One region of the Pedobacter roseus genome, then DNA from elsewhere that is predicted to be linked to it. Evidence: riboswitches for the same ligand, from Rfam matches in the RefSeq annotation. Region 1 holds a riboswitch; the other holds the start of a gene.
The links. Region 1 has a riboswitch for cobalamin ahead of H9L23_RS10845 (TonB-dependent receptor). Riboswitches for the same ligand answer to the same signal wherever they lie in the genome.

Region 1 (12,628 bases):
AATAATAAAAAAAGCCTGATTAATTGGTTAATCGGTCCAATAAGGGCTGTTTTAAATGAAAAAGGGATCAGCATTGCTGAGTTTAAGGTAAAACCTGAGCAATTGGCTGAGGCAATTAACCTGGTTGATGATAAAAAAATCACCCAACAGATTGCCATTCAGCAATTATTACCAGCTGTTGAATTAGAAGAAAATGCAAAAGTGACCGATTTGGCACTATCATTAAACTTACTTATTTCTGATAATGGAGATGAATTGAGTGGTTTTATTGATGAAGTGTTAAATAAATATCCTCAGCAGGTAGAAGCGTACAAGAAAGGTAAAAAAGGCGTTTTAGGGTTGTTTGTTGGCGATGTAATGAAACTGGCCAAAGGTAAAGCCGATGCAAAAAAATTAAATGAATTAATACTTGAAAAACTGAAATAATGAGACTAAAACAATTGAGCCTGATCATGCTGATCGCGATTGCCTTCACTGCATGTAAACCAAAAGACAGCTTTACCATTGATGGAACTTTCAAAAATCCCGGAACGGAAAAGAAAGTGTTTTTATATGGCATGCAAAACAGCAATATGGTTGCAATTGATTCGACCAATTTATCTGAGAAGGGAGAATTTAAGTTTATACGTAAAACCCCATCGGTTGATTTTTTCAGGGTATCATTAGGTAACCATGAATTTATGCTGATTGCAAAAAATGGTGATGATATTAAACTTGAAGCTGATATAGCGGATAAAACGATGGCTTACAAAATTTCTGGTGCAAACGAAGTTGAAAAACTATCAGAGCTGAATGCCATCAGAAACAATTTTGCAAAACAGGTAGAAAAATTGCAGGCAGATTTTGAAGCAAAAGTAGCCACTCAACCACAAAATAGAGCGGCTGTGTTAGAATCGATGAAACCACAATACGAATCTTATATCAATCAGTTAAATACCCAGATCATTAAATTTGCTAAAGATAATAAAGGAACACTTGCCAGTTTTTATGCGATGAATACTTTAAGTCCGCAGGAATTTGAAGCCGAACTGGTTCAATTTGCTGATGAAGTTAAAGAAGAAATTAAAGGTAATGCTACAGTTGATGCTTTTGTAAAGCAGATGGCTTTATTAAAGGCTGTTCAGGTAGGTCAGGTTGCGCCTGCATTTACCATTAATACCGCAGATAATAAACCGGTAAGTTTATCAGATTATAAAGGAAAATATGTGCTGATCGATTTTTGGGCTTCATGGTGCCAGCCATGCCGTCAGGAGAACCCGAACGTAGTTAAAGTTTACAATAAATACAAAAGCAAAAACTTCGATATCATTGGTATTTCTTTAGATACCGACAAAGCAGCATGGTTAGGGGCGGTAAAGGCTGACGGATTAACCTGGACGCACGTTTCAGAATTGAAAGATTTTAATGGCGAAACGGTTAAAAAATACCAGGTACAAGCCATCCCAACTTCTTACCTGGTTGATCCATCAGGAAAAATTATAGCTAAAAACTTGCGTGGTGATGAATTAGAGGGGTTTTTAGCCAAAACGTTACGTTAAAACAAATTCCATGTTAAACTAATTTAAGTAATTAACAATTTCTTAACTTAGGCTTAACTAAATATTGCATCATAGACACTACTTTCGTAACAAATATTTAACTATGAACAACGCAGGTCAGAAAATATTAATTGTTGATGATGAACCAGATATTCTGGAACTTATTGAATATAACCTAAAAAAAGAAGGTTATCAGGTTTTCACAGCTACCAATGGCCAGGAAGGAATTACTGTTGCGAAAAAGGTTCATCCGGATTTAATTATCCTGGACATTATGATGCCTAAAATGGATGGGATAGAGGCTTGCCGTTTAATGCGTGCAATTCCTGAATTTAAGAATACCTTTATGGTTTTCTTAACCGCCAGAAGTGAAGAATATTCTGAAATAGCAGGTTTTAACGTTGGTGCCGATGATTATATCGCAAAACCAATTAAGCCGCGTGCTTTGGTTAGCCGCATTAATGCTATATTAAGAAGAAATACAGGGACAGAAGAAGTATCTGAAAACAAGTTGGAAATCGGTGATTTAGTTATCGATCGCGAAGCTTACCTGGTTTTTCAAGGTGGAAACAAAGTGGTGTTGGCCAAAAAAGAATTTGAACTTTTATACCTATTGGCTTCAAAACCAGGAAAAGTTTATACCAGGGAGTCGATCCTTAAAAATATCTGGGAAGACTCGGTAGTGGTAACCAATAGAACCATTGATGTGCATATTCGCAAACTAAGAGAAAAATTAGGCGAAACTTATGTATCAACTGTAAAAGGGGTAGGTTATAAGTTTGAGTTGTCTTAATTTTTTTTTTACCACAGATAGACACAGATTAACACAGATTAACACAGATTTTTTTTCTGGTGCTTAATCTGTGTTTTTTTATGCATTGTAATTTCGCGTCATTCCCAACTTGATTGGGAATCGTAATGCAATAGGCTTTAAGATTCCCACCTGCGTGGGAATGACGAATCGCCCAAAGCCGTTATCTAAACTTCTTTTTTTATTAAACTGACTACTCAAGAAGAAGATTATCAAGTTAAAGTTGTGGTTAATTTCTGAACCAATAAAAAATAAAATCGTACTTTTGCGCTTCATTAATTACAGCACAGTTTGAAATTTCCAAATTTTAAAGACCTTATTCTTTTCGAAGACAACGATTTTATTGTGATCAATAAACCTCCATTTCTGGCCTCGCTTGACGAGCGTGGTGGATCAGGAGAAACCAATGTATTGCGCTTAGCTAAACAATACAGTGATGATGCACAGGTTTGTCACCGTTTGGATAAAGAAACTTCTGGCGCTTTAATTATCGCTAAAAATCCTGAAGGTTACCGCCATGCTTCGATGCAGTTCGAAAGAAGAAAGGTGAGTAAGACCTACCACGCTGTAGTAGACGGACATGTTATTTTTGATGATTTAACTGTTGATCTACCCATTTTAAACGATGGCAATAAAAATGTAACCATTGATAGGGCTGAAGGTAAACGGGCAGAAACGATATTTAACTCTTTAAAATACTATAAACACTATACTTTGGTGGAGTGTAAGCCGATTACCGGTAGAATGCACCAGATCCGTATTCACCTGGCTACACAAAGGGCGGCTATTGTGGGCGATGATATGTATAAAGGTAAACCGGTTTTTCTTTCCTCGATTAAAAGAGGTTATAAATTAACCAAGGGTGAAGAGGAGCAACCAATAATGAAACGTTTTGCTTTACATGCCCGCCATTTGGTTTTTAAAGGACTCAACGATCAGGATATTGTGATCGATGCGCCATACCCAAAGGATTTTGCAACATTAATTAAATTATTGGACAAATTTGATGCATAAAAGAAGCCTTTAAATTGGCTTCTCCCTTTGTTTTTGTTACTTTTGGGCATCGCCCTCTATTTAAAAAACAATAGAATGTACATCAGATTTGTAAATTACCTTGATAAGATTAACCAGTACCGAAAATCTAAAATATCAAACCGTAATTTCTTAGTTATCCTTGCTGTAATTGTCGGGGTTTTAGCCGGATTGGCTGCCGCTGCTTTAAAAAGTTTAACCCATCACATCGAAGAATTTCTTCAGTCTGATTGGCATTGGAAATATAAATACTACCTGTATTTCATTTTTCCAATGATTGGTATCTTTTTAACTGTTTTGTACATTAAATACTTTATCCGTAAAACTAAGTTCGAAACTGGTTTAACACCGCTACTTTATGCCATTTCAAAAAAATCGAGTAAGGTAGAAGCTCATAACATTTATTCGCAGATTATAACCGCAGCGGTTACCGTTGGTTTTGGTGGCTCGACAGGTTTAGAGGCACCAATTGTAACCAGTGGCTCAGCTATTGGCTCCAATCTTGGCCGTGTATTGGGCTTATCATACCGCGAAATTACCATGTTGGTAGCCTGTGGTGCAGCAGCCGGTATTGCGGGGGCTTTTAATAGCCCGGTAGCGGGGATTGTTTTTGCCATCGAAATTCTATTGCCTGAATTTACCATTCCAGCATTTATTCCGCTTCTGTTATCAGCGGCAACGGCAGCAGTAGTGGCAAGGTTATTTTATACCCAACAGCTTTTCTTTTTGGTTACTGAAGGGTGGAAGGTTAATGCCCTATTTTACTATGTTATTCTAGCCTGTTTTATTGGTTTATTCTCTATCTATTTTACCAAAGCCAATTATGCAGTAAAAGGATTGTTCTATAAAATTAAACATCCTTACACCAAAGTAATTGTAGGCGGTTTAATGCTTGGTGCATTGGTTTTTCTATTTCCTACATTGTATGGCGAAGGGTATATCACGATAAAAGGCTTGCTTAAAGGTGATTATCATACGGTGATCAATAATAGTATTTTTGCCGATTATAGCTCAATTTCTGCCGTAGTTGTGCTGTTTACGGTAGTTACCATTTTTATGAAATCCATTGCTACCCTGGTTACTTTAGGTGCCGGTGGTAATGGAGGTACATTTGCGCCCAGTTTAATTATGGGTGGCTTAATCGGGTTTATCTTTGCTTATGTGGTGAACCTTTCGGGTATAGCACAATTAAACGTTTCTAATTTTATTGTAGCTGGTATGGCTGCTGCTTTAGGTTCCATTATGCATGCCCCTTTAACGGGTATTTTTCTGATTGCCGAAATTACCGGAGGATATATTTTAATGGTGCCATTGATGATTACCACTGCAATTTCTTATGCTATTAACCGCAGTTCACAAAAACATTCCATTTATACCAAAGCACTTGCCGATAAAGGAGAATTACTATCGCACGAGGATAAGGATACAACGGTTTTAAACCAGATGAAACTGAAATACCTGATCGAGAAAAGTTATCCTCAGTTACAGATGAATGACCTGATTTCGGTTAAGATGAATGAAATTTTGCAATCGCATAAAAATATCTGTGCGGTTACAGACGAATTAGGTGATTTTAAAGGTATTATTTATATCGAAGAGTTATTTAATGAGATGATCAACCATCCTGATAAAGGAAATTTAATGGCTTCTCATTTGGTTCAGCCTGCACCGAATACGATTACAGAAAGTGATGAGCTTAAAATGGTATTGGAGAAAATGGAACAGGATAATGTATGGATTTTACCAGTGCTTACCGCACAGAACCAATATTTAGGTTTTGTTTCAAAAACGGCAATCTTTAATAAATACAGGGCATTGCTGATGAGGCAGAATGATTATATGGGATAAGAAGGGTTAGAATGTTCAATGTTGTAAAGTTGAAATGTGCTGTTATAACGTTTAATCAAGCTCGGAAACCCTTGCAACCTTCAAACTTTAAAACATTTCAACTAAAAGGTTGGAATATTGTCCGGAGAACCTTCAAACATTCCAACCCTCAAACTTTTCAACTTATTCAGCTCTCTTTAAGCCGAATTTCTCTATTTTACTGTATAAGTGACTTCTTTGAATATCAATCTCATCAGCAGTTTTTGATACGTTCCAATTGTTTTTTTCCAGTTTAAATTTGATAAATTCACGCTCTGCGTGGTCTTTATAATCCTGGAAATTGTTAAATGAATCGAAAGATGAGGTTAATGCCGAACCGCCTGCTCCGGCAATCTGTGCACTGGTTGCCGCACCTATATTTGTTCCGCCACCTGGGTTAGCAAATGCACGAACATCATTTTCCGTAATTACCCTGTCGCTTAGAATGATCAATCGCTCAATCATATTGTGCAGCTCACGTACGTTACCAGTCCATGGTAAAGCCTGTAATGCAGCCATTCCGCCATCATTTATTTTCTTAACCGGCATTCCATAATCGCTGCAGATACTCTCTAAAAAGTTTTGTGCAATTACAGGAATATCATCCGTACGTTCTGTTAAATGTGGAACATGGATATTAATTACATTTAATCGGTGGTATAAGTCCATACGGAAATTACCATCTTCAATTTCCTTTAATAAATCTTTATTCGTCGCCGCTAAAACACGCACATTTACTTCAATTTCCTTTTCACCACCAACACGCGAAATTTTATGTTCCTGTAAGGCACGAAGAACTTTTGCCTGGGCTGATAAACTCATGTCGCCAATCTCATCCAGAAATAAAGTGCCGCCATTGGCGAGTTCAAACTTACCAATACGCTGTTTAACAGCCGAGGTAAATGAACCTTTTTCGTGACCAAACAGCTCACTTTCAATCAGTTCAGATGGAATTGCAGCACAGTTTACTTCAATTAAGGGACTATCTGCACGGTTTGATTTTTCGTGTAACCAACGGGCTACCAGTTCTTTACCGCTACCATTTGCGCCGGTAATCAGTACACGGGCTTCAGTAGGGGCAACACGCTCGATGGTTTCCTTGATTTTGGAAATACTTTCCGATTCGCCTAAAATTTCACGGGTTTTGCTTGCTTTACGCTTTAAAACCTTGGTTTCGGTAACTAAGGTTCCACGGTCTAAACCATTTCGAACGGTAATCAGTAAACGGTTTAAATCAGGTGGTTTCGAGATGAAATCGAAAGCTCCTTTTTTACTGGCTTCGATGGCCGTTTCAACGGTTCCATGTCCGGATATCATAATAAAAGGCAGATCTGGCTTGATAAGTTGTGCCTGTTCGAGCACTTCCATACCGTCCATCTTATTCATCTTGATATCACAAAGAACCAGATCGAAATTTCCTTTTTTGATCATTTCGAGTCCGTCGATACCGTTATCGGTATCTTCCACATCGTAATTTTCGTATTCCAGAATTTCGCGCAAAGTACTCCTTATCGCACGCTCATCGTCAATTATTAATAGTTTAGCCATTAGAGATGTATTCTTCTATTTGAAATGCGAATATATTATTTTTTAATTAATGTATAGTTTTTTATACAATTTATAGGCTATAAACCATCAATTAAGCGAAAGGTTTTAGTGATTGTAATCCATTTTGAATTTACTCAGATCTGGTTTATGCTTTTTGGTTCTTTTTAATTCAAGATTGTAAATGCTTTGACCAAGATTTTTCATAAAAGGGAAGCAAACCGTATCATATTCGTATTTATTATCATTGAAAATTCCATCTTCGTTACTTTGAATAACGGCAGTCAGAAAATATTCAACTCCATTTTTAAAATCAACGAAATAAGAATTGTCGATAATGAAACCGTAACTGTCGCCATATTTATTAAAAATCCTGATGTTTGGATCTGGCGTTACCAGTTCGCGTCCGTAATAAAGCATTTTTGCATAGGTAGGCCAAAATTCTTTCGGATCATATTTTGGAAAATTACTTTCCGTTGGGTATTTGCTCATGTAGGTGTAAATCAGCTTATAATCTTCTGCAGTCAGGCTAAACCGTTCATCAGCTGAAAAAGCTTCCGGAAAGATTAGTTTCTGCATCAGTTTTTGCTGATCGTTGATGGCAAAGGCATTTTTTCCTGCCAAACTAAATGGCCTATTCACCAGTTTATCGGCACTGTCTAAATAGCCTTTACCCATTATCAGGTTGGTTAATTGCAGTTCATAATCTTTTGGATCATATTGTGCCGGTTGATTATACACCAGTTGGTCTCCGTTATAAAATTTATTTGGATTGGTATGTTTGGCTGATTCGCCTGCATCGCCAATAGCCAAACGGTTCAAAATCCGGCTATCGTTTAGGCCGTTTGCTTTTAATTTTTCGTTAATTTCGGCACGGCCAATAAATTCAAATAAACGGTTAAAGGCATCATTATCGCTGGTAAGCAAAATTTTTTTAACATAATGCTCAATAGAAGGTAAACCATTTTTAGCACTGGTATCTTTTAAAACTTTGGTTTGCCCTTTATACGCACTATCCGTAATCATAGTGCTTTTAGCGGTTAAACCAGTATTTTTTAACTTATTTACTTTCTCGAGGGCAAAAATTACGGCCGCAAGTTTAACCGTACTGGCAGGATAAAAATAATGATGCGGATTTAAATGGTAGCTAAAAGTTTTAAATGTGGGTTTATTCTTCGCGTCACGCTTTATTTGGGTATAGAGAATCTGTATTTGATTATGTTCTGGGTGATTGAGCACAGCCGAAAAAAGTTCGGGTTTACTCTCCATCAATTTCTTTAGGAAAACGGTATCGGTTTTTTGTGCCATAACAGATAAGCTGATCAAAGAAAATGCAATAATTAAAATCCTTTTCATGGGGGGAAATTTGAATCCTAATTTAGCTTTTTCTGTTAAAAAGAGCGGTTTCCATCATCCATTTTACATGTTGTTTAATTTTGCTACCTTTGCAGCGCTTTTGGTTTCCGGCTTTACACCCGGAATTAAAAGGGAATACAGTGTAAATCTGTAACTGTCCCGCAGCTGTAAGCTCCTTAACGGATTTCCAATCAATCTGCCACTGTTCCGACTTGTCGGGATGGGAAGGCCGGAAACCCGGGAGTAAGTCAGAAGACCTGCCTTAGCATTATATTTCATAGCTTTCGGGGATTGAAGCTAAGGGGTGATGTACTTACGTAACCGTATTTCATTTCTTTTCCATCTGTTGGCTGTGGGTTAAACTCACAATCAAAATGACACAAAAACATTCTGCCTATGCGGGCACAATGCGGTTTTTTCTATTTTCTTCCATTTTGTGGACAGGATTTTTATTGCCTTTAAATACCTATGCGCAAACTGACAGTACCAAAAAAGCAACGCAGCTGAAAGAGGTTCAGATCAGGGAGTACCGTTTAACCGAGCAAAGCAAATCACCAACACCGCTTCAGATCTTATCTGGCGAAGATCTGAAAAGAATCAATAGTTTATCAGTGGCTGATGCCATCCGTTACTTTTCGGGTGTACAATTGAAAGATTACGGTGGGATAGGTGGTTTAAAAACCGTAAATGTTCGAAGCCTGGGCACCAACCATACCTCAGTTTTTTTAGACGGCATCCAGATTGGCAATGCACAGAACGGGCAGGTAGATTTAGGGAAATTCTCGCTTAGCAATCTCCAGGAAATTGCTTTATATAGCGGGCAAAAGCCAGAATTACTTATTCCGGCTAAGGGTTATGCTTCGGCAAGCAGCATTTATTTAAAAACCAAAGAACCTGATTTAGAAGGAAACCAGCAACAGCAATTTGAGCTGGGTTTAAAAAGCGGATCGTTTGGATTGATCAATCCTTCCTTAATTTATCGCTATAAAATTAACCAGAATTTAAATGCCAGTATCAGTACCGAATATATACATGCCGATGGGAAATATAAATTCAGGTATACCAATGGTGTTTTTGATACCACTGCGGTAAGAAATAATGGCGATGTAGAACGTTTTCGCTTACAGGCTGCATTGTTTGGCAAATTTAAAAATGGAAAATGGCACGCTCAAGCTTATTCTTTTTTATCAGACAGGGGATTACCAGGTGCAATTGTGGCCAACAGGTTCGATTTTACGCAAAGAATATGGGACCGCGATTTCTTTATCCAGGGGAGTGTAGAGAAAAACCTATCCGATAAATTCAGCATTCTCGTAAATGGAAAATACGCTTATGTTTATCAGCGTTATTTAGACCCCGATTATGTAACCACCACAGGCTTTTTAGATAACCGCTTTAAAGAGCAGGAAGCATACTTATCTGTTTCTGGAAAATATAAAATCAATTCGGTTTGGGAAGTGGCTTATGCATCTGATTATACCTATCAAACATTGGATGCCAATATTTATCGTTTTCCTTACCCAGGCAGGAATACCTTTTTAAATGTGATAAGTTCATCGCTAACACTAGAACAGCTCACCATCCAGGCAAATCTATTGAGCACCACTGTAATGGATCAGGTAAAATTATATTCTTCAGCGGGTAACAAGCAGGTTTTTAGTCCAACGGTAATGCTGTCGTGGAAGTTGTTAAAGGATCGGGACATCAGGATCAGGGCATTTTATAAAGACATTTTCAGGATGCCTACTTTTAATGATCTGTATTATACTTTTATTGGTAATACACTTTTAAACCCTGAGTACACTAAACAATATGATGTTGGTATAACTTATTTCAAAAACTTTAAAAACCATAAATTAAAGTTTATCGATATCCAATCTGATGTTTATTACAATCGGGTAAAAGATAAAATTGTGGCACAACCGGGGGCAAACCTGTACCGCTGGATTATGTACAATATCGGTTTGGTCGATATTCATGGTTTAGAAATTAATACCAAAACCGCATTTGAGCCTTTTGCTGATCTACTGGTTAATATTGGACTGAATTACACCTATCAAAAGGCAGTCGATGTAATTTCAAAACTGGAAGAAACTTATCAGGATCAGATTCCTTATATCCCCGAAAACAGTGGTTCATTTTTAGCACGCCTGGATTACCAAAACTGGCATGCAAACTATGGTTTTATTTACACAGGTTTCCGATATAATCAAAGGGCAAACAACATTTATAATTACATGGAGCCCTGGTATACCCATGATGCAGCCATTGGTTATGAGTTTAAACTAAAAAAAGGAAGTATCAATATCAATGGTGAAGTAAATAACCTGCTTAACCAATACTACGACCTTATTCCAAATTTCCCTATGCCGGGTAGAAATTACAGGCTAACCCTAAATTATAAGCTATGAGGCCTTTAAAATCTACGATATACATATTGCTACTGCTGATTATTGGCGCCTGTAGAAAAGATCCCCAGCCTTTGCCTTCAGAAATTAGCAGGGTAGAACCAGAGCCAACTTCTGCTATTAAAGGTTTTTACCTGGTTAATGAAGGCAATATGAATATGAACAAGGCCTCTTTAGATTATATGGACCTTGTAAATGGCATTTATACCCGCAACTTGTACAATCAGGTAAACCCAGAGGTAACCAAAGGTTTGGGCGATGTGGGAAATGATATTGGACGTTATGGAAACAAGCTTTATGTAGTGGTTAACGTATCGAATAAAGTTGAGGTGTTGAATGTGAAAACCGGAAAGAAAATCGGACAAATCAATATCACCAATTGCCGTTACATCACTTTCAGTAATGGCAAAGCTTATGTAAGTGCTTATTTAGGTAAAGTTGGCGATCCAAAGGCACCGAATGGTATTGTGGCAGAGATAGACACGGCGGCGCTCATCATAAACCGTACTGTTGAGGTAGGCAGACAGCCGGAAGAAATGGCCATTATCGGCACTAAATTATATGTAGCCAATTCTGGTGGTTATAGTCCGCCGGATTATGAGCATACCGTATCAGTAATCGATCTACCCAGTCTTAAAGAAATTAAACGCATTGAGGTTGCCATTAACCTGCATCGCATTAAAGCTGATCGTTATGGCGATTTGTACGTGACCTCACGTGGTGATTATTATACCATCACTTCAAAGCTTTTTGTAATTGATACGCAAACCGATCAGATTAAAAAAGTATTCAATATTGCCGCTGGTAATCTGGTTATTGATGATGATTACGCCTATATCTATAGCACAGAATGGAACTACATAGAGGGTAAAAATAAAATTAGCTATAACATGATCAACGTAAAGGACGAAACGATAATGGAGCGCAAATTCATTACAGACGGTACTGACAAGGACATTAAAATCCCTTACGGAATTGCCGTTAACCCTACCAGTAAAGATGTATACGTAACCGATGCTAAAGATTATGTTACACCCGGAAAATTACACTGTTACAGTCCGGAAGGCCGCTTGAAATGGTCGGTTACCACTGGCGATATACCAGCCCACATTGCATTTATAAACTAAATATATACCATGAGAAATTTTTACACCAAAACAGGTTTAATCCTTATTACTACAGCGGTTATACTGCTTGCTTCATGCAAGAAGGAAGATGTTGAAGAACCTGAGAAACCGAAAACATCAGCAGTAAAAGTTCCTGTAATCTCTGAAACCAAAGGCATTTATATGCTTTGCGAAGGATTGATGGGGAATAATAACAGTGCCATTTCTTATTATGATGTAGCAACCAAAACTGCAGTTGCCGATTATTACAAACAGGTAAATGGTGTATCATTAGGAGAAACTGCAAACGATTTAGAGCAATATGGAAGCAAAATGTATTGCGTCGTAGCAGGTATTCAGGGTACAAAACAATCGTTTTTGGATATTATTGATATCAAATCCTGTAAATCACTAAAAAGGATTCCATTTAATTCTGCAACGGATGGTTATGTCCCAAGGTTTGTAGCTTTTTATAAAGACAAAGCTTACGTTTCGAGATATGATGGAAAAGTGAGCCGTATCGATACTGCATCAATGGCTATTGATGGTGAAATTACCCTATCTGAAGGACTTGAACAACTGGCAGTAGCTAACGGCAAGTTATATGTATGCAATTCGTCACATCCTTATTACCAGAACGGAGCAAAAAACAAGGTATCAGTAATCGATTTAGCAACCTTTACCAAAACAAAAGATATTGCCGTAAACAATAATCCCGTAAGGATACAAGCGGCTGATAATGGTGATTTGTTCGTGGTATGCTGGAATGATTATATCATTAATAACAATCCATCACTGGATAGGATCAGCAGCGCTACGGATACCAAAATTGCATCCTACAGCTATGATCTGGGTGCTATTGCCATCAATGGATCAACAGCTTATCTATCTAAAGATATTTACAGTAGCCCCGATATTAAAGCCCTTAATACCACTAGTGGCGCCTTAGGTGCAAGTTTGATTACT
Region 2 (12,628 bases), 2.8 Mb from region 1:
AAGACGAATCCTTATCTCCCGCAGATCAAAAAGATTTTCGCAGAAAAATCTGCGAAAATCAGCATAATCTGCGGGAAACAAACCTATATCTCACAACCATTCTCATCACAAACCGCATCATTATTTTTATTTAATGAGGTAAGTGTGGTTTAGGCTGAGTTTCTTTCCACTCGGCAAAACTTTGGGTAAGCGCATCTGTGAAAGCCTGAACTGGCTGAGCGCCCGAAACGCCATATTTGCGGTCCATTACAAAATAAGGTACGCCACGGATGCCTAAATTCTGGCTTTCATAAATATCGTAGCGCACGGCTTCAGCAAATTGATCACTATTTAAAACTGCTACAGCTTCATCCTTATCCAAGCCAATTTCAACTGCAAGATCAACTAAGACATCCGTTTCGCCAATATTTTTACTATTAACAAAATGGGCTTCAAATAATTTTTCTTCGGCTAAATCCTGAAGATTATGTTTGGCAGCTAAATGGATTAAACGGTGTGCGTTAAAAGTATTAGCAGGGATATTGGTATCGAAATCGATGCTTAAGCCTGCATTCGCCGCCATATCAACCACCTGCTTTGTCATCTGTTTGGCTTGCTCAACCGGCATTCCTTTACTTCTCGAAAGGTAATCGTATACTGTTTCATTATTGGTATTGTGATACTCCGGATTGAGCTGAAAACTCTTCCAATCTATTTCAATTTCATTTTTGAAGGGCAATTTTTCAATTGCCTGCTCAAAATGTCTTTTCCCGATATAGCAAAACGGACACATTACGTCCGACCAGATTTCTACTTTCATAATACAAAATTAAGCGGATTATAATTGGCTATAGTAAGGCAAAAGTAAAAAGCCACTATCGTTTAGGATAGTGGTTATCATGTCTCAATAGAATTTATATCTAGATATCGTCATTTCGACCGCAGTGGAGAAATCTTTGAACTATGTTAAAAGATTTCTCCATTTCGCTACGCTTCAGTCGAAATGACGACCTTTGTATTAAATTTGTCAATGGTAGTTTGCTGAAGAAACAGCATAAATGCAATTTATGCATTTCGATAAGCTCAATATGACCAAAAACTCAATTATAATTATTTATACAACTGGTTAAATATCAGCTTAAAAGTACCATGCGTTTGTGCCCTGAAAGCAATTTCCGGACCGAATGCTAGCAGTTTTCCTTTGCCAACTTTTGCTTCAAAAGCCGTTACACCATCTTGAAGATAGGCTTGCCCCCAGGCCCAGCCACTGCGCAGTGGCGTAGCTGTTTCGAACCACATTAAAGGTTTAATCTTTCCGGAAGCAATGGCATCGCCAGTGAGTTTAAAAACCGGACTATTATCAAAATATACATCGGCTTCCTTTTCCATTCCCCAATTGGTGGGTAAAGAGGTATCTACGCCAACATTTAACACACTTCCAGGAACATAGTATTTTTCAGCTGGTAACCTTTTTTCTTCTCCGTTTACAATTTCTACCATCGCATTGCGTACCGGAAGATTTAAGTGATAAGCCAGGTTGGTACTGCTGCCAATGGTTACAATATTGCCACCAGCCTCTAAGAATTTCTTTAACTCAGGGATTGATTTATCAGCGTTAATCCTGCCTAAACGGTTTCTAAATTCCTGTGGAATTTCATCTGCCTTTGGTCCGAAAGATCTGTTTCCATTGGCGCCGCCCTGAACCGATGGAACTGCACCACCTACAAAAATGATCACATCGTATTTAGATTTTAAGTTTCCGGCATCAATATCCTGAGGATAGATTACTGTGGCGTTGTAATGATACTGTTCCATTAAAAACCGCACCCAACCCGAGGCCATTGAACCACCGTAGGTATCCCAAAGTGCAATTCTGGCTGTCGAAACTTTAATTTTATTTTTAGGGGCAGCAGCCGTTTTTAGTTTAATGTTTGCTTTTTCCAATACCGGTTTTCCTGCCGATGAAACATAAAAATCTCCATTTTCAGAAGAGCGGTAAACCTCAACTTTGTTTTTCAATAAATCATTAACTGCGGAATAAGAATCATTTTGTGCTGCACTTAATACATATTCTGATCCATTTGGCAGTTTATTCTCTGGTTTTAAAAGTTCCCCATAAGGATTTTTTTCAAAGGGACCTGAAAAGTCGTCCAGAATACGGTCGAATTTAACATCCATTAAATAAGCCAAAGTCCATCCGGCAGCATCATAAGGTGGAATTGGCGCACCTCCTTCGTATTTAAAATCGTTTGGATGATCCTGAGGCTCAAACATATCCAACACATGTGGACGGAAAGCCTGATCAGTTTTTACCACGTAGCTTCCCGCAGGATAATTTTTACCTGCAACTGCAAATGAAGCGGTTGCTTTTTGTACCACAATTCCCGTTCTGATCAATGCATTTAAAAACTTAATGGCAGAGTTAAAATCGGGCTGATCTGCAGATAAAATATAACCCCGTGGATCACGGTTTGCAGGAGCTTTCATTACCGTATCAAAAGCTTTCATACTGATCTGTCTCCTTGGTCCAAAATCAGCATCTCCACCAGCAATGGGGGCACCTTTTTCGCCCTTTGCAGCATTATTAATGGCCTCAATTTTCTTTGGAGAGAAAGACCATGTATCTTTTTTGCCTCTTTCGATCGAATTTCTGCCCATTTGATAAATGTTGTACAATAATTCGTCGCGGTAACGCTGTGCATAACCTAAAACCGCATAGTTTAAAGAAACTGAATAATCGATTGAGTTTTTAAAATACCATTTTCTAGGCGTAATTGGATTTGGCGAATCACCGCTTGGCAGTAAACGCGACGGAACCAATGGAATTTCAGAAGGGGTAGGGTTCCCGATAATTTCTGTTAAAAGCCCAACCATATTGTGGAAATAGGTTGTAGTTCTTAATCCACCATTGTACCAGGTAGAATAAACCGAGCCGCCACGCTGCGTATAACCAGGCTTGTTTTCTACATTCATCCTGTTGTGCATCGCCGCTCCCACAGCATCTAAACTGGTTAATATCGTAGGGTCGAAAACATAATTAAAAGGATCACGATAAGGCGGACCAGCAACAACTGTTCCCGCAGGACCAGCCTGATGGTGGTTATACATAATCTGAGGGATCCACTCTACAAAAAGCTGACGGCCGATATTTTGTGTTTCTTTAAGGTTTAACATAAAGAAGTCGCGGTTATTATCATGTCCCGCATATTTCTCATACAAAACAGGCAGTCCGGAGGTTGTTCGTTTTTTTGGATCCTTATCCCTCATGTACCAATTGCTCACCAATTCCTGCCCATCGGGGTTGGCATGTGTAAACAAGATGATTACATTATCTAAAATACGTAAGGTCTCAGCATCAGTTCTGGAAGCAAATTCATATACTGTTTCGATCAATTGATGGGCACCAACTACCTCGTTTGCATGAAGGCCTCCATCTATCCAAACTACTGCTTTTCCTTCCTGTGCCAATGCTTTGGCCTGCTCAGGCGTAATTTCGGCATGGGCCAGTTGTTGTGAAATTTCTTTATAACGATCTAATTTCTTTAGGTTTTCAGGTGAAGAAACAATCAGCATATATTGACTTCTTCCTTCTTCGGTTTTCCCGATATCAACCAGTTTAACACGGTTAGAAGTTGCTGCAAGCTTTTTAAAGTACGCTTCTGTTTGGGTATAATTGGCCAATTGATAATCGTCGCCGATATCAAAACCGAAATGAGATTTTGGCGTTGGTACCTCCTGCGCCAGCACTGCATAGCTGTTTACCATTAAAAAAGCAATGCAAAGCCCTTTAAAGTAGTTTTTTATCATAATAAGGGTGTTTAGTTAGGTAACCAAATATAATAGAGAATCAGCACCAAAAACGGCTTGCTGTAAATTTGTTACAAGTGATTCCATGAGCACACTATTAACCACAGATAAAAAGGATGCACACAGATATAAGTGTTTATGCCCGTTCACCTAATTTATTATGTAACGCGTCGTTGAAATTTTTTAAGGCACTATGTTGGCTTGCTTTGAAAAAACGAACAGGTTATACCGAAGAACGTCGTCAATCCCAAGAGCGGGAAATCAAAAAAACAGATGCAGGACAGAACCCCTTAGCACAATCAAACCTTAACGCAGTGGTTTTGTGTTCAGATTTGCAAAAACATTCAATTAGCATCAACGAACAAAACAAAGTGCCGTTGTTTTTGATGAGGGAGAGGTCGTGTGGAGGCTCCTTGTTGGATTGACAAAGCGCTTTGGGTACTTTGGCGCTCCAAAGTACCATGCCTCCGCGGCATAGAGCGAAAAAATATTTACTATATATGTCCACATAGTCTCTAACTGATGAGAGGTGGTAAAATCAACGCTTACAAAAATACCTTAATCTTTAAATCCTAATCCATACATTTGTACTGATGTAAGTTCTTAACTTTATTTTTCATCAACCGATACAGGTTCCCGGAATTATACCCGGGATTAATAGGGAATCGTGTGCAAATCACGAGCTGTCGCGCAACTGTAAATTCTGTCTTTTAGTAAAAAGACAACGGTCTTATCATTCATGCCACTGTGCCGTTTTACCGGGATGGGAAGGCGATAAGATCGGGAATAAGTCAGGAGACCTGCCTATATTGAATTGACGGTACTTTCGCGTTATAAAGTAATTGGTCAGGTCTGATTGCACACAATAAAATTAAAATTTTATATGCTTGCTTTAAGCTTTTTTGCTGATAAGTGGGCAGGCTGTGCCATAACCTTTCCTTTTTATTTTGAACAGAAATTATTAAAAAATACGGTTTTGAGCTTTTAAACGATTTATTTACTTAATCTTTAAAAGAGATGCTAACGCAAAATCTGGGCTACCCGCGAATAGGTAGTCAAAGGGAATTAAAGAAAATCTGCGAAAATTACTGGGCAGATAAAACTGGGTACAAAAATGTACTTCAGGTGGGCAAAAACATTCGCCACGAAAATTGGAAACTTCAAAAAGAAGCAGGCATTGATGTGATTCCATCAAACGATTTTTCTTTTTACGATCATGTACTCGATCATTCCTTAACTTTTGGGGCAATCCCGAAAAGGTATAACGAGGTAATCCTGAAAAAAGGGAATGAAGAACTTGATCTTTATTTCGCCATGGCAAGAGGTTACCAAAAAGAAGGATTGGATGTAGTAGCGATGGAAATGACCAAATGGTTCGATACCAATTACCACTACATTGTGCCAGAGTTTTACAAAGACCAGCCTTTTAAACTTTTCTCAACTAAAATCATCGATGAGTTTTACGAGGCCAAACAATTGGGTATTACCACCAAACCGGTTCTAATCGGCCCGGTTTCCTATCTTTTATTGGGCAAGGAAAAAGAAGCCGGATTTGAAAAAATAGACCTGATCAAAAACCTGCTTCCGGTTTATATCGAGATTTTATCTCGTTTAGATGCTTTGAATGTAGAACATGTACAGTTTGATGAACCATTTTTGACTTTAGATTTAACCGAAAAAGACAAAAAAGCTTACGAATATGTTTATAAGGAAATTAGAAAAGCTTTCCCAAGGTTAAAGATCGTTTTAGCAACTTATTTCGAGGGTTTAGGTAACAATCTTGCCTTAACTACTTCATTGCCGGTAAATGTTTTACATATCGATCTGGTACGTGCTGAAGATCAGTTAAACAACGTTTTAGCTTTGTTAAAAGAGGATACCACCCTTTCTTTAGGTTTGGTAGACGGAAGGAACATCTGGAAGAATGATTTTGAAAAATCTGTTTCTATCATTAATCAGGCGGTTGAAAAAAGAGGCTTAGATAAAGTATGGATTGCACCATCCTGTTCATTAATCCACTCACCGGTTGATCTGGACAATGAAACCAACGAAAAAAATTTATCGGCAGAAATTAAACAATGGCTGGCCTATGCAAAGCAAAAAATTGCTGAGCTGGCTACCTTAAAAAAACTCATTACGAACGAAAGCCCTGCATCTACCCTGCAAAAGCTGGAGGAAAACAAAATTGCAATCGCTAACCGTAAAGTTTCAAAGATCATCCATAATCCGGCAGTAAAAGAACGTGTTTCGGCCTTAAAAGAGCAGGATGTCGAACGTCTGAGTCCATTTTCGGCAAGAAAAATCAAACAACAGGAGCTTAATCTACCCATTTATGCTACCACCACCATCGGATCTTTCCCTCAAACAGCAGAAGTAAGAAGCTGGCGGGCCAAGCTTAAAAACGCAACTTTTACTGTTGAAGAATATGATAATCTAATTGAGCTGGAAACCGAAAAAGCAGTAAGATGGCAGGAAGAAATCGACCTGGATGTACTCGTACATGGGGAATTTGAACGTAACGACATGGTTGAATACTTCGGTGAGCAATTAGATGGTTTCGCTTTCTCTAAAAACGGATGGGTACAAAGCTATGGCTCGCGCTGTGTAAAACCACCAATCATTTTTGGTGATGTTTCGCGACCAGAACCTATGACAGTGAAGTGGACCGCTTATGCGCAATCGCTTACTTCGAAATACATGAAAGGTATGTTAACTGGTCCGGTTACCATTTTACAATGGTCGTTTGTACGTAATGATCAGCCACGATCAGAAACCTGTACACAAATTGCTTTAGCCATCCGAGATGAAGTTTGCGACCTGGAGAATGCAGGTATTAAAATCATTCAGATTGATGAACCCGCCATTAGAGAGGGTTTACCTTTGCGCAAGGCAGATTGGCAAAATTACCTGAACTGGGCGGTTAAAGCCTTTAAAATTTCGGCTAGTGGCGTAAAAGACGATACACAGATTCATACGCACATGTGTTATTCTGAATTTAACGATATCATCCAGAACATTGCCGATATGGACGCTGACGTGATCACGATTGAAACTTCACGTTCGCAGATGGAACTATTAGACGCTTTTGCCGATTTTAAATATCCAAACGAAATTGGTCCGGGTGTATACGATATCCACTCCCCAAGGGTTCCGAGGCGGGAAGAAATGGTTCAATTATTGAAAAAAGCAAAATCCGTTATTCCTTCAGCGCAACTGTGGGTAAACCCTGATTGTGGCTTAAAAACCCGCGGATGGGACGAAACCAAAAAAGCATTGATCGAAATGGTTGAAGCGGCAAAAGAGATGCGTAAAACGGAAGAAGTACTATCAGCAGATCTTCAGGCAAATTAATTGCCTCAATTGTTACCCCAGAGAGACGACAGTTTTCTCTGAAGCAAGCCCTTACTTTGACAACTTTCTAATCAGAAAGTTGTCAAAGCTTTTTACTCATCATATATTTACCCTCATGACCTTAGAAGAAAGAATAGAAAACTCAAAAACCAGTATTTTTAAAGCCGTTTTCCCAAATACAACCAACCATTACGATACGCTTTTTGGCGGCACCGCCATGCATTTAATGGACGAAGTTGCTTTTATTACCGCCACACGTTTTAGCCGCCAGATTATGGTAACGGTAAGCAGCGATCGGATAGATTTTAAAAAACCAATCCCAGCGGGTACCATCATAGAGCTTATTGGTAAAGTAAGCCATGTTGGGAATACCAGTTTAAAGGTTAATGTAGAAATTTACATTGAGCAGATGTATGCCGAAGGAAGGGAACTGGCCGTACATGGCGATTTTACTTTTGTAGCCATCGATGAAAACAAAAAACCGGTACAGGTAATCAAATAATGTTATAAGTTTTAGCTAAGATGGTATAAAAATCATCAGGTTTAAATCTTTAAATTTGATTATGGAGCATCAACATTCTGAAGAAGATTTAAAAAATATTGCGAAGCAATTGGGCTGTCCTGAAGGCGAACATGGCATTAAAACAGGCGAGATGATGCACGCCAGTAATCTTGGAATGACCAGCTCGGCCATTGTTGCATTAAACCTACAAAACAATAATACCATTTTAGAAATCGGCCATGGAAATGGTGGGCATATTGCTCAATTATTATCAAAAGCGGAAAATTTAAAGTATTATGGAGCTGATATTTCAGAAACAATTATTGCCGAAGCAGAAAAAATCAATCAGGATTTTGTTGATAAAGGTATTGTCCATTTTGAGCTAACGGATGGAGCTACGCTACCCTTTGAAAATAATCAGTTCGATAAAATTTTTACCGTCAATACCATTTATTTCTGGAGCAATCCAAGTAAATACCTTAATGAAATTAAGCGCACTTTAAAACCAAACGGCATCCTTGCCTTATGCTTTGCAGATAAAAATTTTATGCAAAATCTTCCTTTTACTGCTTATGGTTTTACGCTTTATGAGGTAGAAAAAGTACAGGAGTTATTGGCAAGTGCTGGCTTCCAAATTAAAAATACCCTTAAAAAATTAGAACAGGTACAGAGTAAAACAGGTGAGCAGGTAGAAAGAGAATATTATGTTGTGGTTGCTTCCACTAAATAAATCTATAGAAAAATCATAGTCCTCGTTTGTAACGAGGATTAGCGAGAATAGCGATTGCATCGCTAATAACAAACTACATTAATATGAACCTCATTTATTTGTGCTTTCGTGTCTTTGTGGTTAATCTAATACAAAATCAAATACAAATAGGCATAAACCACCGGTGCAGCCAACAACAACCCATCAAAACGATCTAGCAAACCGCCATGTCCTGGTAATAATCCGCCACTGTCTTTTGTATCCAAGCTGCGTTTAAGCATCGATTCTACCAGATCACCCAGTGTACCAAAATTTGCAATTAATAAGGCCATACCAGCCCATACCCATGCCGGACTTTCTGTAAACCAGAACGACAGGCCAAAAGCAACCAGCACGCTGGTAAACATCCCTCCAAAAAAACCTTCCCAGCTTTTCTTTGGCGAATGGCGTTCGAACAGTTTTCGTTTACCGTATTTTACACCAAAAAGATAGGCCCCGGTATCATTTGCCCAAAGCATTAATAAAAAGGCCAGTGGAAGATGAAAGTTATATTCGTTCCAGTTTTTTAAGAAGCCGAGTGCGTGAAAAAAACAAAAAGGAATCGTTACGTAAACAAAACCAACAAAAGTGTAAGAAATATTGGCGAACGGAATTTTGTTTTTCTTATACAACTCGGTAATAAAAACCGAGAAAATTAAAGGAATACAAAGCAACAGGTATTTCACATCATATTTTAAGTAATGTAAACCTGCTGCCATTAAAAATATCAAAGATCCGGCAACCAAACCAATATTCCGGTGTGGCCTGATGCCTGAATTTTTAATCAACTTATAAAATTCGAATAAAGATAAAACGCTTAAAATTAGGTAAAATGCAGTAAATGCATAACTCCCCAAAAGGATCGAGCCAAGCATTACAATGGTAAAAAAGAAAGCGGTTATTGCCCTGGTTTTCATGCTAAAAAGGTAAGATGGGGAATGTAAAATGGACGGTGTTTAACATGTTATTCTATTTCGTTTTCAACAATGTATTCTATGGCCTTATCGAAATCGACCTTATTCACCAAAACATTTATTTCGCCAATATTATATGCCGAGAGCTGTTTATTTATCGTTACCGCTGGTATGCCGGCTTCTGTTAATCCCTGTTTTAATACCTCGGCCGCAAAGGCATTGCTGGTGGTATATACTTTAACCCAATTTTCGCTCACGTGTTGCGCTATCTTTAAAAAATTTAAACAAAGCTATGGTAATTATTGCACTAATTAAATAGCCATACCACGGAAAACCGATCGGTTCATCAGCTTTATCAAGTGGCATATTATGCTTTTGCATATAAAAAGCAGCACAAACCGCATAAGCATTGTTTAAAAAATGCGCCAGCATGGCATACCAGATACTTTCGCTGTAATAATACAGGTAGCCAAAGCCTGCGCCCAGCAACATGCGTGGCAAAAATCCATAAAACTGGAAATGGATCGCACTAAAAATAATAGCTGCGCTCCAAATGGCAATGTGATGATTACCCAACATTTTTTGTAACGAGCCTTGCAGCCCAGCTCTGAAAAAGAGCTCTTCGCCAATAGCAGGCAATACCGCAATCATCACCAGGTTAACCACAAAATCCCAGTTATTCCTCACCGTAATCAGTTGAATGGTCATTTTCATGGCTTCCTGTTCCTTCATTTTCATCCAGTTTTCCAGTCCCTTTAAAAACTCAGGTAGTACCATTTTTTGATTGACAACCGCTACCCATTCCATAACAGGCATACTCACCACCATTATGGCAAAAACCAAAACAAAAGGAAGAAAATTAGGCTTGTTAAATCTGTAAAAAGTATTCGGTTTTTGTCCTTCTGTATACGCTAAAACGATAGGAGGTAAAATAAACATTCCTATAGAACTAGAAATCTGGATTATTTTTAAGGCTGTGATAAATTTAGGGTCGCCACTCATAATGGCACCAAATTCGCCAAATATAGAGGTGCCATAAACAATTGCAACTGCTATAAAGCCTAATAATGTGCATATTACCGCACCAACGGCCCAGTAAACGCAAAGTAAAAATATCTGTAAAAGTGGGTGGCTGCCTTTGCGGATGGGTGTTACAAAATTCATTATTTGTACCTTTGTATGTTTTATTAATCGTTGAAGATAGAAAATGTCTGTTAAGATAGGAAATATTGATTTAGGTGAGTTCCCTTTATTGCTCGCTCCAATGGAGGATGTAAGCGATCCGCCTTTCCGTTACGTATGCAAAAAAAACGGGGCTGATATGATGTATACCGAGTTTATTTCTTCGGAAGGCTTGATTCGGGATGCAGCGAAGAGCATACAAAAACTTGATATTTTCGAATATGAAAGACCCATCGGTATCCAGATTTTTGGTGGCGATATTGAACACATGCGCGAAGCTTCCGAAATTGCTTCGGCCGCCGGACCAGATTTAGTCGACATTAATTACGGCTGCCCCGTAAAAAATGTAGTTTGTAAAGGTGCGGGCTCTAGTCTGCTTCAGGATATTGATAAAATGGTAAAAATGACAGATGCTGTAGTTAAAGCTTCGCATTTACCCGTTACCGTTAAAACCCGCTTAGGCTGGGACGATAACACTAAAAATGTTTACGAAGTTGCCGAGCGACTACAGGATGTGGGCATCCAGGCACTTACCATCCATGGCCGTACAAGGGCACAATTATATAAAGGCGAAGCAGATTGGGCGCTTATCCGCGAAATTAAGCGCAATCCACGCATCAAAATCCCGATTTTTGGCAATGGTGATGTAGATAGTCCTGAAAAAGCGGCCAACTGGCGCATGGAATATGAGGTAGATGGCATTATGATCGGCCGGGCAGCTATTGGTTACCCATGGATTTTCCGCGAGGTAAAACACTTCTTCAAAACCGGCGAACACCTTGCCGGACCAACCATTGAAGAACGCATTGAAGTTTGCCGTACCCATTTGGATAAATCACTGGAATGGAAAGGTCCTAAAACCGGAATTTTCGAAATGCGCCGCCATTATGCCAATTATTTTAAAGGTCTGCCCGATTTTAAACCATACCGCATGCGTTTAGTGGCCGAGCCCGATATCAATAACATTTACAGCATTTTAGAAGAAGTGGCAGAAAAATTTGCCAACTACGATGCTACTAAGGTACTGGCTTGATTTTTGAAAGCTTTTTTCATACATTCGTTATTATCATGGTTACAGCTATTACAGATGGGGTTAAAGTTTCAGTTGAAACAGTTTACCAGCCAGAATATTCAAATCCGGCCAACGAACATTTTATGTTCGCTTATCGCGTAGAAATTTCTAATCTTTCTGATTATGCTGTACAGTTAATGCGCCGCCAGTGGTTAATTTTCGATTCTAACTCCAGTCGTAGGGAAGTAGAAGGTGAAGGTGTTGTTGGTTTACAACCTATTATCCAACCCGGCGAAACCCATGTGTACGTTTCGGGTTGTAACCTAAAAACCGATATGGGCAGCATGAAGGGCACTTACCTGATGAAACGCGATATTGATGGTTCAGAATTCGATGTCGATATACCCGAATTTCAATTAGTAGCCCCTTATAAATTAAATTAATCCTTCGAAGAACCGTCATTTCGACTGAAGCGCAGCGAAAGGGAGAAATCTATACAGTTAATATGATTACTTAGGTTAGAAAAGCAATTTCAGCATTCCAATTTAATGTTAGTCCTACTTTTCATTTCAAGTCCTCGCTTCGCTCCGGGCTTTTCACGTCAATCAGGTTTAAATTGCAGTGTTTCTGCTAATATTAAAGGTTTAACAGCATGGCGTAAAATCTTCTTCCCCCAACCCTGCAACCCAAATAGTATAACCTACCGTGCCACCTAAACCTGATCGAAGTGGTTCCGGTTTAAGCACTTGTTCTTACTTTTTTATTTTGTGCTTGCTTGTTTCACAGGTTTTGTCGGAAAGAACGTAGAGCTGGACAGAAGCTTTCCTATTTCCACCGAAAACTGCTTTCCAAAAAAACTTCATTAAAATATCATCAAACCAAAAACGGCCAGGATTATGATCCCGGCCGAGTTGTATTTTTCATAATTGGATATCCTTTAATCCCTGCTTCTTCCAAAAAGCATTGATGCATAGTAGAGTAAGTTAGCAAGCGCACCCACAGCAGCTACCACATAAGTCATGGCGGCCCACCAAAGTGCATCCTTAGCCTGTGCATTTTCTTCCTGTGTTTGCATTACGCCGCTGTTATTTTTTAACCAGGCCAAAGCCCGGTTACTGGCATCAAATTCAACC

Region 2: another riboswitch for cobalamin. It lies ahead of metE (5-methyltetrahydropteroyltriglutamate--homocysteine S-methyltransferase); the one in region 1 lies ahead of H9L23_RS10845 (TonB-dependent receptor).

The regions. Positions count from the first base shown of each region.
Region 1 covers NZ_CP060723.1:2,592,649-2,605,276, reverse strand. The annotation lists gene gatB (Asp-tRNA(Asn)/Glu-tRNA(Gln) amidotransferase subunit GatB) at 1-426, shown strand, start outside; gene H9L23_RS10875 (TlpA disulfide reductase family protein) at 426-1,538, shown strand; gene H9L23_RS10870 (response regulator transcription factor) at 1,642-2,331, shown strand; gene H9L23_RS10865 (RluA family pseudouridine synthase) at 2,641-3,363, shown strand; gene H9L23_RS10860 (chloride channel protein) at 3,439-5,229, shown strand; gene H9L23_RS10855 (sigma-54-dependent transcriptional regulator) at 5,392-6,795, opposite strand; gene H9L23_RS10850 (serine hydrolase) at 6,901-8,148, opposite strand; cobalamin riboswitch at 8,232-8,427, shown strand; gene H9L23_RS10845 (TonB-dependent receptor) at 8,523-10,559, shown strand; gene H9L23_RS10840 (YncE family protein) at 10,556-11,683, shown strand; gene H9L23_RS10835 (YncE family protein) at 11,693-12,628, shown strand, end outside.
Region 2 covers NZ_CP060723.1:5,358,666-5,371,293, forward strand. The annotation lists gene H9L23_RS22085 (DsbA family oxidoreductase) at 131-799, opposite strand; gene H9L23_RS22090 (M14 family metallopeptidase) at 1,090-3,786, opposite strand; cobalamin riboswitch at 4,400-4,608, shown strand; gene metE (5-methyltetrahydropteroyltriglutamate--homocysteine S-methyltransferase) at 4,804-7,137, shown strand; gene H9L23_RS22100 (acyl-CoA thioesterase) at 7,253-7,639, shown strand; gene H9L23_RS22105 (class I SAM-dependent methyltransferase) at 7,701-8,369, shown strand; gene H9L23_RS22110 (phosphatidate cytidylyltransferase) at 8,495-9,304, opposite strand; gene H9L23_RS22115 (putative signal transducing protein) at 9,352-9,558, opposite strand; gene H9L23_RS22120 (CPBP family intramembrane glutamic endopeptidase) at 9,539-10,465, opposite strand; gene dusB (tRNA dihydrouridine synthase DusB) at 10,509-11,516, shown strand; gene apaG (Co2+/Mg2+ efflux protein ApaG) at 11,552-11,938, shown strand; gene H9L23_RS22135 (zinc metallopeptidase) at 12,433-12,628, opposite strand, start outside.